Regions from separate parts of the Mesorhizobium sp. M0410 genome, predicted to be linked through region 3. Evidence: predicted binding sites of a transcription regulator. Region 3 holds the regulator's gene; each other region holds the start of a gene.

Region 1 (4,173 bases), on a different contig from region 3:
AAGTGCCGGCCGCATCGCGGATTTCCTGGCCGAGCGCCCGCAAATCGCCCGCGTCATCTATCCCGGCCGCGCCGACCACCCGCAAGCGGCCGTGGTCAAGAAGCAGATGTCAGGCGGCTCGACGCTGATTTGCTTCGATGTGAAGGGCGGCAAGCAGGCGGCCTTTGCCTTCCAGAACGCACTCGACGTCGTGCTGATTTCCAACAATCTCGGCGACGCCAAGAGCCTGATCACCCATCCGGCGACGACCACACACAAGAACTTGACTGATGAAGCCCGCGCCGAGCTCGGCATCGGACCGGGAACGCTCAGGCTGTCAGTCGGCCTTGAGGACGCCGACGACCTGCTCGAAGACATCGAGCAGGCACTGAGAGTTGCCGGATAAGGGCGGGCCGAACAGAGGCAGCGGGGACGTGCCGATCAGGCGCCGGACGGGGTCTCTTCCAGCTCCGCGACAGTCTTTGTCTGGATAGTCATCACGTTGCCGCGCCAGTCGACGGCGCCGCTCAGCCATCCGCGCGCCCAAATGGCGGGAAGCATCAGGTCTCGTGCCATCATCGCCGGGATCGTGCGCGGCGACAGGTGCCATCCCTTGGCCGAGGCCAAGGCGCATTCCGGCAGGTAGGCCGCGACCAGCACGGCGATGGCGGTTGCCGGCAGGCTGACGCCGGCGTCAGCCGCAGCGATCAGTGCAAGCACTAGCGGCGGTGCCGCGCCGATCAGGATTTCGGGGGCAAAGAACAGTGCAAAGGTGACGCGGCGCAGCCGCGCCCAGCGCGCCTGCCGTGACCAGATCTCGCCAAGCGTGCGCCGGCCGAGCGGCTGTTCGAAGGGAGAGGCGACAAGATTGACCCGCAGTCCGAGCCCATTGACCAGCTTGGTCGCGGCGGCGTCCTCGGCGATCTCGGCGGCAAGCGCGCGGATGCCGCCATTGGCATCGAGCATTGGCTTGTTCCACAACATGCTCTTACCCTGGGCGAAGCCGAGGCCGAGCGCCTCTCCAGCGTACTGCCAGCGTGCCTGCAGCGTGTTGAGAAAGGCGCATTCGACCTCCCCCCAGAAGCCGTCCGGCCGCGAGCCGATCGGCGTCGAGCAGACGAGGCCAGTGTCGTGCCGCCACGCCGCCATCAGGTACTGGACGTAGTCGCTCGGCATAAGCACGTTGGAATCGGCAAGGATGACCCAGCGATAACGCGCCGCCTCCCAACCCTTCACGCAATTGTTGAGTTTTGGATTGCCGCTGATGCGGTCGTCACCGACCAGAAGGCGGGCGCGAATAGCTGGAAAGCGCGCCATTGCGGCGGTGATCGGCTTGACCACCGGGTCGTCGGCATGGGCGACACAGAAGATGAGTTCGTAGCGCGGCCAGTCGAGTGAGAAGGCGCGCTCCAGCGTCTCTTCGGCAAACGGCTCGACGCCGCGCGCCGGGATGACGATCGATACCGGCGGCGCGTTGGCCGCGGGCGGTGCAATACTGGCTGGTCGCTTCAGCTTCTGCGAAGCTAACAGGATGCTGGCGAGATTTGAAAGAAGGAGGGCTATGGAAAGGAGGGCGGCTGCGTATGTCGGTTCCATCGAGATCTGGTCACTCCAGAAATGCCGGCCGCATGACAGCCGTTTTCAACAATTCGACAGAACGCTGAGTCGTCCGGCACAAGCCTGCACACCATCATTGTCATGTGTCACTCAAATGACATTGTTTTTCGGCACCTGCGCTTGAGATCGGGCAAGAAGATGCTGCGCATCGTTGACCAAACTGCGCTGAGCATCGAAAGTTCCATCTACATTGCTTTGGAGCAGTTTATGTACAGCGCCGTCACCCGCAACATCGAAGTGCAGGTCAGGCCGTTCTATCTGGAGGATCACTCCGATCCGCCGCAAAACCGCTATGTCTGGGGCTACCAGGTGACCATCGACAATCAGTCGGATGAGTTCGTGCAGCTTCTTTCACGCTACTGGCACATCACCGACGGTACCGGCAAAGTCGAGGAAGTGCGCGGCACCGGGGTCGTCGGCGAGCAACCCGGACTCAACCCCGGCGACAGCTATCAGTATACGTCCGGATGCCCGCTCTCGACCCCGTCCGGCATCATGGTCGGGCACTACACAATGCGCAACAAGCGGGGCGAGACGTTCGACGTCGCCATCCCCGCCTTCTCGCTCGATTTGCCGGGCACGCGGCGCACCGTCAATTGAGGGCCGTCATCCAGCCGCTGCAAACTCCGCCGGGTCGAAGTCATATTGCTTCGAGCAGAATTCGCAGGCGACGTGAATGCTGCCATCCTCGGTGCTGTCCCTGATCTCCTCGGCGGAAAAGCCTTCGAGAATGCCGCGGATCTTCTCCCTCGAGCATGAGCACTGGTCGGCGACCGGCACGCCGCCGAACACGCGGACGCCATGCTCGTGGAAAAGCCGGTAAAGCAGCCGTTCGGCGCCGATCGTCGGATCGATCAGCTCGGTCGGTTCAATGGTACCAAGCAGCGCCAGCAGCTCCTGCCAGGAATTGTCGGTCGGGTCATGGATTTCCTCACGCGGATCGCCGTCGCCACCGGGAAGGTCGGGTACGCGCATACGCTCCGCCGACTGCGGCAGGAATTGCGCCAGCAGGCCACCGGCCCGCCATTGCTCGCGGGCACCGCCGACGCCGGGCGTCAGAAGCTTGGCAACCGAAAGGCGGAGGTCCGTCGGAATCTGCTCCGACTGGCGGAAATAGGTGCGTGCGGCATCTTCCAGTGTGACGCCGTCGAGCTGGACGATGCCCTGGTAGCGCTGCGTGTGAGCGCCCTGGTCAATGGTCAGCGCCAGGACGCCGCTGCCGAGCAGCGTCTGCGGTGACGTCTCGCCGGCAGAAGTCAAAGCCTGCAGCCGGTCGGCATCGAAGCGGGCATAAGCGCGCAGCGCGTGCGGCGTGGAGAAATCGGCGACCAGCATGTCGACCGGCCCGTCGGTGCGGGTCTGCAGAATGAACTTGCCCTCGAATTTCAGCGAAGTTCCGAGCAGTACCGTCAGCACACAGGCTTCGGCCAGGAGCCGGGCGACCGGCTCGGGATAGTCGTGGCGGCTGAGAATGGCGTCGAGCATCGGCCCGAGCTGGACGGTGCGGCCGCGCACGTCGAGCGGGCCGACCTCGAACGGCAAGACATGATCGTCGCCGGCGTAGCCGAATTCGCCGAGCTTGGGTTTATGTTCAGCCAATTGATGAGTTTCCAACATGACAAAGCTCCGGGGCGCGGCGATGCCGCCCTCCGGGGCGCATGCGACGAGACGCGCTCGATTTGCGTGATGCGCCTGAGATAGGCACCACCCACTCCCGGATCAAGGCGGCCCAGATCAAGGCGGCCCGGATCAAGGCGGCGCAGATCAGGCCGGCCCGGATCATCGCGGCCCGTATCAAGCGCCCAGGCACCAGGCCAGGACCGCCTTCTGGGCATGGAGCCGGTTCTCGGCCTCATCGAACACCACAGAATGCGGTCCGTCGATGACCTCGTCGGTAACCTCCTCACCGCGATGCGCCGGCAGACAGTGCATGAACAGCGCGTCCGGCTTGGCTTTCGCCATCAGTGCCGCATTGACCTGATAGGGCAGGAAGACATTGTGGCCGCGGGCACGGTGCTCCTGGCCCATCGACACCCAGCAGTCGGTGACGATGCAGTCGGCCTCGTGAACGGCCTCCTCGGGCGAGCGGGTGAATTTCAGCTTGCCGCCATTGGCTTTCGACCAGTCGACATGCTTCTGAGCCGGTTCGCTGCCCTCGGGCACGGCGACGTTCAGCTTGAATTGGAACCGCGCAGATGCCTCCAGGAGCGAATGCAGCACGTTGTTGCCGTCGCCGGTCCAGGCGATCGTCTTGCCGGCCACCGGACCGCGGTGCTCTTCGAAGGTCATGATGTCGGCCATCAGCTGGCAGGGATGGGTCTCGTCGGTCAGCCCGTTGATGACGGGGACCGTAGCGTTTTCCGTCAGTTCCAACAGCCGGTCATGCGAGGTGGTGCGGATCATGATGGCATCGACATAGCGCGACAGCACCTTGGCCGTGTCGGCAATGGTCTCCGAGCGGCCAAGCTGCATCTCGGTGCCGGTCAGCATGATCGTCTCGCCACCCAACTGCCGCATGCCGACGTCGAACGATACGCGCGTGCGCGTCGACGGCTTGTCGAAGATCATCGCCAGCAC
Region 2 (4,173 bases), on a different contig from region 3:
CTGAAAAATCCGATCCACACCGACATCGCCATCCCGGTCGACGACGATGTGCGCCGGCGCTTCCACTTCCTGGTCGATGCCGGCATTCCGGCCGACATGGCGGAGGTCCGCTACATCGTCTTCGGCTGGGGCGGCCGCGCCTTCTATCTCGAGACGCCGACCTGGTCGGAACTGAAGGCAGTGCCGGTGATGAAGGCGCTGACCGTCGATGCCTCGGTGATGCATGTCGACATTTCAGGCGAAATCGCCGAGCCGCATCCCGACGTCGCCGGCTTCGACGTAAGTGAGGAACGCTTTGCGGCGCTGCTCGATTTCATTGCAGCGAGTTTTCAGCAGGGACCGAACGGGGCCATGCCGATCGAGGATGCGGCCTACTCCCGTTTCGATCGTTTCTTCGAAGCCAATGGCCATTTCAACGCGCTGGTCGGCTGCAACACCTGGGCGGCGGCGGCACTGCGCACCGCCGGCCTGCGCACCGGCTGGTGGAACCCGCTGCCGGCCTCGCTTAGCCTGTCGATGCGGCTTTACAATTGACAAGGCTCCGATGACTTAGGACCGCCGAGCGTCCGCCCGCCAGCCATAGAGCCAGTCCAGATCAGCGGCGAGTTTTTCGGGTGAGCGCATCGCCAGGAACAGGTTGCGGGCCATCGCCACCGGCCCGGCCGCATGCCAGGCGAGGCGGTTGAGGGCGCCGCGGCGGGCGACCTGGGATACGCGCGGCCGCCGCGCCTGTTCCCAGGCGACAAGCGCGCTGCTGAGGTCGGCAGGCGAGCTGGCAACGAAACCGGCAAGGGTTACCGTGTCTTCGATCGCCATCGCCGCTCCCTGTGCGGCAAACGGCGTCATCGCATGCGCCGCATCGCCAATCAGCGCTATGCCCTCCGGCGTCGTCCACCGCCGCTGCTCGACGGTATGGATCGGCCATGCCGTCCATGGCGCGGCCTCGCTCGCCAGACGGACCAGCGCCGGCGCGGTACCGCGCATGGCGTTGGCGAGGATGGCGGGGTCGGCATGCCCCGACCAGTTCTCGGCGATGCGCTCGCCCTTGGTGAAGGCCGCGAGGTTGAAGACCGCGCCACGGCTGACCGGATAGGCGACCATATGGAAGCCTGGATAGAGGAATGCGGTAACGCAATCGGGCGCTCCGATCACCCTGAAGGCTTGTCCGGCGAGGCTGTCCGCGGCCACCGTTGCGCGCCAGGCAAGCTCGCCCGAGAAGCGGCTTCTCCGGAAATCGGCCGCCTTGCGGGCGAGCGTTTCTCGCACCGACGACCAGACGCCATCGGCTCCGACCAGCAACGATCCTTCGGCTTCGATGGTCGTGCCGGCAATCTCGACTGTTGCGGTGATGCCATTCGGTCCGGTTGCGACGCCGCCGACGCGGGCACCAGTGACAAGCTCGACCTCGGAGCGCTCGGCTATCCGCGCCATCAGCGCTGACTGCAGGTCGGCGCGGTGGGCGACGAGATAGGGTGCTCCCCAGCGCGTTTCAGCCGCCTGGCCAAGCGGTACGCGCGCCAGCTCGCGCAGCGTGACGGCATCCTTCAGCACGACCGCCTCCGGCCGCACCGCCGTCGGCAGCAGCCGATCGAGTAGGCCGAATTGTCGAAGGATGCATGTCGCGTTGGGTGAAAGCTGGATGCCGGCACCGGCAGCCTCGAGGTGCTGCGCCTGTTCGAACAGTTTTGTCCGATAGCCGCGCTCGGCGAAGGCCAGTGCCACGGTCAGTCCGGCGACGCCCGCCCCGGCGATGACCACCTGCCGGGACTGCGTTTCTCGCATCAGGCTTGTCGCGGAAGAATCAGGCGGCCTGGTCGATATAGAGGCAGCCCGGCGGCTGCGTTTCCAATGCCTTCAGCTTGGGCGAATAGCGATAGAGCGTCGAGCAATAGGGGCAGACTTTTTCATTGTCGTCGCCCATATCGAGAAATACATGCGGGTGGTCGAAAGGCGGATTGGCGCCGGTGCACATGAATTCCTTGACGCCGATGTCGATTGCCGGATAGCCCGCATCGTTCTGGAAATGGGGAATGGAACCGCCTGCCATCGTCGTCTCCTGATCTTGTCGATTGCATCTGGATCATAACCCATCTCTTTGCAAGATCGATGAAATGAAACTGTCGCAAAAGCCTGTCAGAGGATAAGTTAAGCCGGTTAAGGCTGTGGTCGTCGAACGGTGTGGGAAGAGCGGAAACCATGAACGAACTGAAGCCGGTGCAGAGCGAATTCATCACCGTCGAGGCGGCGAGCCGCGAAGGCGGCAACCCCGACCGCTTCGTCAACCGCGAGTTTTCCTGGCTGCAATTCAACCGGCGCGTGCTCGAAGAATCGCTGAACGCCAATCATCCGCTGCTCGAGCGCGTTCGCTTCCTGTCGATATCGGCAGCCAATCTCGACGAGTTCTTCATGGTCCGCGTCGCCGGTCTTGCCGGCCAGGTGCGCGAGGGCATCGTGCTGAAGAGCCCGGATGGGCGCACTCCCGAGCAGCAGCTCGAACAATTGCTGCGCGAGGTCGAGCGCCTGCAGGAGGACCAGCAGAACAGCCTTTCGGCGCTGATGCTGCTGCTCGACAAACAAGGCATCGAAAGCATCACCCGCGATGCGCTGACCAAGGACGAGAAGACCTGGCTCGAGGACCATTTCCAGGAGCAGGTATTTCCGGTCCTGACCCCGCTGTCGATCGACCCGGCGCATCCGTTCCCGTTCATTCCCAACCTCGGTTTCTCGATGGCGCTGCAATTGCGCCACCGCAAGAACGGCGAGGAAATGAGCGCGCTTTTGCGCCTGCCGGTGGCGCTGAGGCGCTTCATCCGTTTGCCGGATCGCAAGCATCATGTCCGCTTCATTCCACTCGAAGAGGCGGTCAGTCTCTATATCGGCAAGCTGTTTCCCGGCTATGAGGTCAAGGGCTCCGGCACGTTCCGCATCATCCGCGACAGCGATATCGAGGTCGAGGAAGAATCAGAGGATCTGGTGCGGCTGTTCGAGACGGCGCTGAAGCGGCGACGCCGCGGCTCGGTCATCCGCATCGAGTTCGACAGGTCGATGCCGGCCGAATTGCGCGATTTCGTCGCCGGCGAGCTCGGCGTCTCGGCCAGCCGGATCAGCGTGCTCACCGGTCCGCTGGCGCTCAGCCAGATCTCGGAGATCGTCGCCGTCGCCCGCGACGATCTGAAGTTCACGCCTTACAATCCGCGCTTTCCCGAGCGCATCCGCGAGCATGGCGGCGACTGTTTTGCCGCGATCCGCGAGAAGGATATCATCGTCCACCACCCTTACGAATCCTTCGACGTGGTGGTGCAGTTTCTGCGCCAGGCAATGGCCGACCCGGAAGTGGTGGCGATCAAGCAGACGCTCTACCGCACCTCCAACGACAGCCCGATCGTACGGGCTTTGGTCGATGCGGCGGAAGCCGGCAAGTCGGTGACGGCGCTGGTCGAGCTCAAGGCGCGCTTCGACGAGGAGGCCAACATCCGCTGGGCGCGCGACCTCGAGCGCGCCGGCGTCCAGGTCGTCTTTGGCTTTCTCGAACTGAAGACCCACGCAAAGATGTCGCTGGTCGTGCGGCGCGAGGACGGCAGGCTGCGCAATTACGTGCATCTCGGCACCGGCAACTACCACCCGGTCACCGCCCGCATCTACACCGATCTGTCCTTCTTCACCACGGACCCGACAATCGCGCGCGATGTCGCCCAGTTGTTCAACTTCATCACCGGCTATGCCGAGCCGGCCGAGCAGATGCGGCTGGCCATCTCGCCGTTCACGCTGCGCGACCGCATCCTCCAGCACATTTCGGATGAGATCAGCCACGCGCTGGAGGGCAGACCGGCCCGCATCTGGATGAAGATGAACGCCTTGGTCGACCCGATCGTCATCGATGCCCTCTACGATGCCAGCCGCGCCGGCGTCGAGATCGATCTCGTCGTGCGCGGCATCTGCTGCCTGAGACCGCAGGTGCCCGGCCTATCGGAGAACATCAGGGTGAAGTCGATCGTCGGCCGCTTCCTCGAGCACAGCCGCATCTATTGCTTCGGCAACGGCCACGGCCTGCCCTCGGACGGGGCGATCGTCTATATCTCCTCGGCCGATTTGATGCCGCGGAATCTCGATCGCCGCGTCGAGACCATGGTGCCGATCACCAATCCAACTGTGCATGAGCAGGTGCTCGGCCAG
Region 3 (4,173 bases):
TCTGTGTGCCAAGCGCGATGCGGTTCAGCGCGGCGTGGTCGCCGTCCTGGCCCGAGACCGGAACCGATCCGGCCAACCCTTGTGCTGTCAGCGCGGCGACGACGCCACCGGCGGTGCCGTCATTGGCCGCGACCACGGCATCGACCTTGTTGTCGTTGGCGGTCAGGAACTGTTCCATATTCTTCTGAGCGTTGGCCGGCAGCCAGCCGTCCGTATAGGCCTCGCCGACATTCTTGATCTTGCCGCTGTCGATGGCCTCCTTCAGCACCTCCATCGAACCGGCAAACAGGAAATCGGCATTCGGATCGGAACCCGAACCCTTGATGAAGACGTAGTTGCCTTCCGGCTTCACCTTGAAGACTTCGCGGGCCTGCATGCGGCCGACTTCCTTGTTGTCGAAGGTCAGATAGAACACGTCCTTGTTCTCGATCAGCCGGTCATAGCCGACGACGGGGATGCCTTCGTCCAGTGCCTTCTGCACGGCCGGCCCGATGGCCGAGGCATCCTGTGCCAGGATGATCAGCGCATTGGCACCCTGCGAGATCAGGCTCTCGACGTCGGTGAGCTGCTTGCCGGGGTTGGACTGTGCGTCGGCGGAAATATACTTGTCGCCGGCGGCCTCGATGGCCGCCTTCATTGCGGCCTCGTCGGTCTTCCAGCGCTCTTCCTGGAAGTTCGACCAGGAAACGCCGATGACCTTGTCTTTCGCCTGCGCCACCGACGCCAGCGCCAGCGTGATGGCGACACCCGCCAGAATGGCGGTCGTGAATTTCTTCATCATATCCTCCCTGCGCCGCGTACGGCGTGACCAATTGGCTCAAAGACCAGCTTAGAAGCTCTAATTTTTTCGAGCCTCGAAAAAATACTGGCCCGATCTCCGGCTGCTGTCAACATCGATTGTGATGGATTTTGATGACTCTGCGAGTTTTTTCGAGCGTCGGAATAAACGATGACAGCGCCACCTGCATCTGACACTATTTGCCGCATCTGACACTATTTGTCGGACATTACCGACGGCTTCCGGTTCATGAGCGGCCGCGGCAACCGGGAGGAAAGCAAAACGATGTCGGTCGGAATCCGCCACGACGATTTGCGCCGGCGCAACCGGGCGATGGTGATCTCGGCGGTGCGCCGGGCTGGCCAGCCATCGCGTACGGAGATCGCAGCCACCACCGGCCTCAGTCATTCGACCATATCGGCGATCTCCTCCGACCTGATACGGGAAGGCATCCTCGCCGAGAGCAAGGCAAGTGAGCCCGTTTCGTTGAAACGGGGTCGTCCGCAGGTCGGCCTCGCCCTCAACCCGGAAGCGGCGGCGGTGCTGACCGTGGTGTTGTCACTGAATTTCCTGTCGGCCGCCATTATCGACTATGCGGGACAGGTGGTCGCCGAGGAACAGCGCCGGCTGGACACGCTGACCATGCCGCGCGACGAGCTGATCCGCGAATGCATGGCCATCGTCCGGCGCCGGCTTGAGGACCCAGACCTTGACGTCCGCAGTGTCGCCCGCATCGCCCTGGCGATTCAGGGCATTACCGACTCCCCTGCACGCGCCATGCTGTGGTCGCCGATCACGCCGCAGACCGACATCGCCTTTGCCGACATGCTGGAGGACGAATTCGGCATCCCGGCCACGGTGGAGAACGACTGCAATATGATGGCGGTGGCTTTGCGCTGGCGCAATCCGGATCGCTATCGCGACGACTTCATCGCCATCCTGCTTTCGCATGGCATCGGTATGGGGCTTGTGCTGAAGGGCGAACTGTTCACCGGGACGCATTCCTCGGGCGGCGAATTTGGCCACATGATCCATCGTCCGGGCGGCGCGCTCTGCCGTTGCGGGCGGCGCGGCTGCATCGAAGCCTATGCCGGCAACTATGCCATCTGGCGCAACGCCAGGCAGATGAGCGAAGACAGCGAACCTATCGCCGACGTCAGCGACGCCGACATGCGCGCGCTGGCCGCCCGCGCGCGCGAGAAGGATGGGCCGGAACGCGAGGCCTACCGCAAGGCCGGCGAAGCGCTGGGTTTCGGTCTCGGCTCGCTGTTCGCGCTGATCGATCCGGCACCGGTCGCGATGGTCGGCGCCAGTGCCGCTGCCTTCGATCTGATCGAGCCGGCCTTGCGCAAGGCAATCGCCCAGACCGCCGGCGGCCAGCACTCGGGCTCGATCTCCTTCGATACCGAGCCGAACGAATTGCCGCTGATCCGCGAAGGCTGCGCGATGCGGGCGTTAAGCTTCGTCGACCAGGAGATTTTCGCGCCGGGCGCGCAAATGAGGCCCGGCGTCAGAAAGAACGTCGCCTGACCAGGCGGGTCAATCTTCCCTGATCGCATAGCCGGCACCGCGGATGGTGCGGATGACATCCGGCATGCGGCCGTTATTGACGGCTTTGCGCAGCCGCCCGACATGGACGTCGACGGTGCGTTCGTCGATATAGATCGTCTCGCCCCAGACATTATCGAGCAACTGGCTACGCGAGAAGACGCGGCCCGGATGCCGCATCATGAACTCGAGCAGCCGGAATTCGGTCGGCCCGAGCCGGATCTCGCTCTTCTTGCGATAGACCCTGTGCGATTCGCGATCGAGCACTATGTCGCCGACCTTCAGCACGCTGGACAGCACTTCCGGCTTGGCGCGCCGCAGCAGCGCCTTGACCCTGGCCATGAATTCCGGCGTCGAAAACGGTTTGACGAGATAGTCGTCGGCGCCGGTCGAAAGACCGCGCACCCGATCGCTCTCCTCGCCGCGCGCGGTCAGCATGATGATCGGCAGCCGCTCGGTTTCGGGGCGCACGCGCAACCGGCGGCAGAGCTCGATGCCGGAAACCGCCGGTATCATCCAGTCGAGCACCAGAAGGTCGGGCACATTCTCCTGCAAACGGATCTCGGCTTCGTCGCCGCGTGTCACCACCTCGACCTGGTAGCCTTCGGATTCGAGATTGTAGCGGAGCAGCACGCCCAACGGCTCCTCGTCCTCCACCACCATTATGCGTGGTGCGATCATCGGCTGGGCACCCCCATCATGTCACCGGCGCGGACATTGTCGTTTCGTCCTGCTTCGGACGATTGACCGGCAATTGTTCGCCGGTCAGCACATAATACGCATTTTCGGCGATGTTGGTGACATGGTCGCCGATCCGCTCGAGATTCTTGGCGCAGAACAGCAGATGCGTGCAAGCAGTGATGTTGCGCGGATCTTCCATCATGTAGGTTAACAGCTCGCGGAACACGGACGTGTATTTGACGTCGATACGCTCGTCGGCGGCGCGCAGCTTGGCCAAGGCGGCCGCATCGCCTGCAGCATACTCCTCGATGACGCCCTGCACCTGGATGAGCACTAGCTGCGCCATCGCATCGATGGAATGCGATAGGTCGCGCGGCGTGGCGCTGAGGCCGACCGCGCTCACACGCTTGGCGATATTCTTGGCAAGGTCGCCGATGCGTTCGAGGTCGCCGGCCATGCGGATCGCTCCGACGACATGGCGCAGATCGTGAGCCATTGGCTGGCGCTTGGCGATCAGGGTGATGGCGCGATCGTCCAGTTCGCGTTGACGCGCATCCATGATGGCGTCGTCGGAGACGACGCGTTGCGCCAGCACGTTATCGGAATTCAACAGGGCCTTGGTCGCCCCGCCGACCATCGAACCGGCGAGGTCGGCCATGTCGCGGATCAGCTTGCTGATCTGCTCGAGATCCTCGTCGAAAGAAGCGACTGTGTGTTCGCCCATGGTCCTGTCCTCATATGCATGATCGGAACGGCTCAGCCGAAGCGGCCAGTGATGTAGTCCTGCGTGCGCTTCTCGCGGGGCGACGTGAATATCTTCTCGGTCCGGTCGAACTCGACCAGTTCACCCAGATACATGAAGGCGGTCTGGCGCGACACGCGCGCCGCTTGCTGCATGTTGTGGGTGACGATGACGATCGTGTAGTCGGCTTGCAGCTCGTCGATCAGTTCCTCGATCTTGGCCGTCGACAGCGGGTCGAGGGCCGAAGCCGGTTCGTCGAGCAGAATGACTTCCGGCTTCACTGCCACGGTGCGGGCAATGCAGAGCCGCTGCTGCTGGCCGCCGGACAGGCTCAAGCCGCTGGCGTTTAGCTTGTCCTTGACCTCGCTCCACAGCGCGGCCCGCTTCAACGCTTGCTCGACGCGGCCGTCCATCTCGGACTTGC

The links. The regulator PhoB, encoded in region 3, activates phosphate uptake and scavenging genes when phosphate is short. The targets are predictions, from matches to a motif close to TGTCATNNANCTGTCAT.
Region 1: the regulator PhoB is predicted to act here: its motif matches at 1,680-1,696, upstream of NKI63_RS17095 (ceramide glucosyltransferase).
Region 2: the regulator PhoB is predicted to act here: its motif matches at 2,108-2,124, upstream of NKI63_RS28680 (RNA degradosome polyphosphate kinase).

What each region holds. Positions count from the first base shown of each region.
Region 1 is NZ_JAMYRN010000010.1:138,818-142,990, forward strand. It holds gene NKI63_RS17090 (O-succinylhomoserine sulfhydrylase) at 1-385, shown strand, start outside; gene NKI63_RS17095 (ceramide glucosyltransferase) at 421-1,575, opposite strand; gene apaG (Co2+/Mg2+ efflux facilitator ApaG/CorD) at 1,804-2,196, shown strand; gene NKI63_RS17105 (Hsp33 family molecular chaperone) at 2,203-3,213, opposite strand; gene argF (ornithine carbamoyltransferase) at 3,391-4,173, opposite strand, start outside.
Region 2 is NZ_JAMYRN010000034.1:21,403-25,575, reverse strand. It holds gene NKI63_RS28695 (TIGR02117 family protein) at 1-534, shown strand, start outside; gene NKI63_RS28690 (FAD-dependent monooxygenase) at 550-1,782, opposite strand; gene NKI63_RS28685 (zinc-finger domain-containing protein) at 1,802-2,047, opposite strand; gene NKI63_RS28680 (RNA degradosome polyphosphate kinase) at 2,197-4,173, shown strand, end outside.
Region 3 is NZ_JAMYRN010000005.1:195,736-199,908, reverse strand. It holds gene xylF (D-xylose ABC transporter substrate-binding protein) at 1-778, opposite strand, end outside; gene NKI63_RS09080 (ROK family protein) at 1,064-2,308, shown strand; gene phoB (phosphate regulon transcriptional regulator PhoB) at 2,318-3,007, opposite strand; gene phoU (phosphate signaling complex protein PhoU) at 3,024-3,731, opposite strand; gene pstB (phosphate ABC transporter ATP-binding protein PstB) at 3,764-4,173, opposite strand, start outside.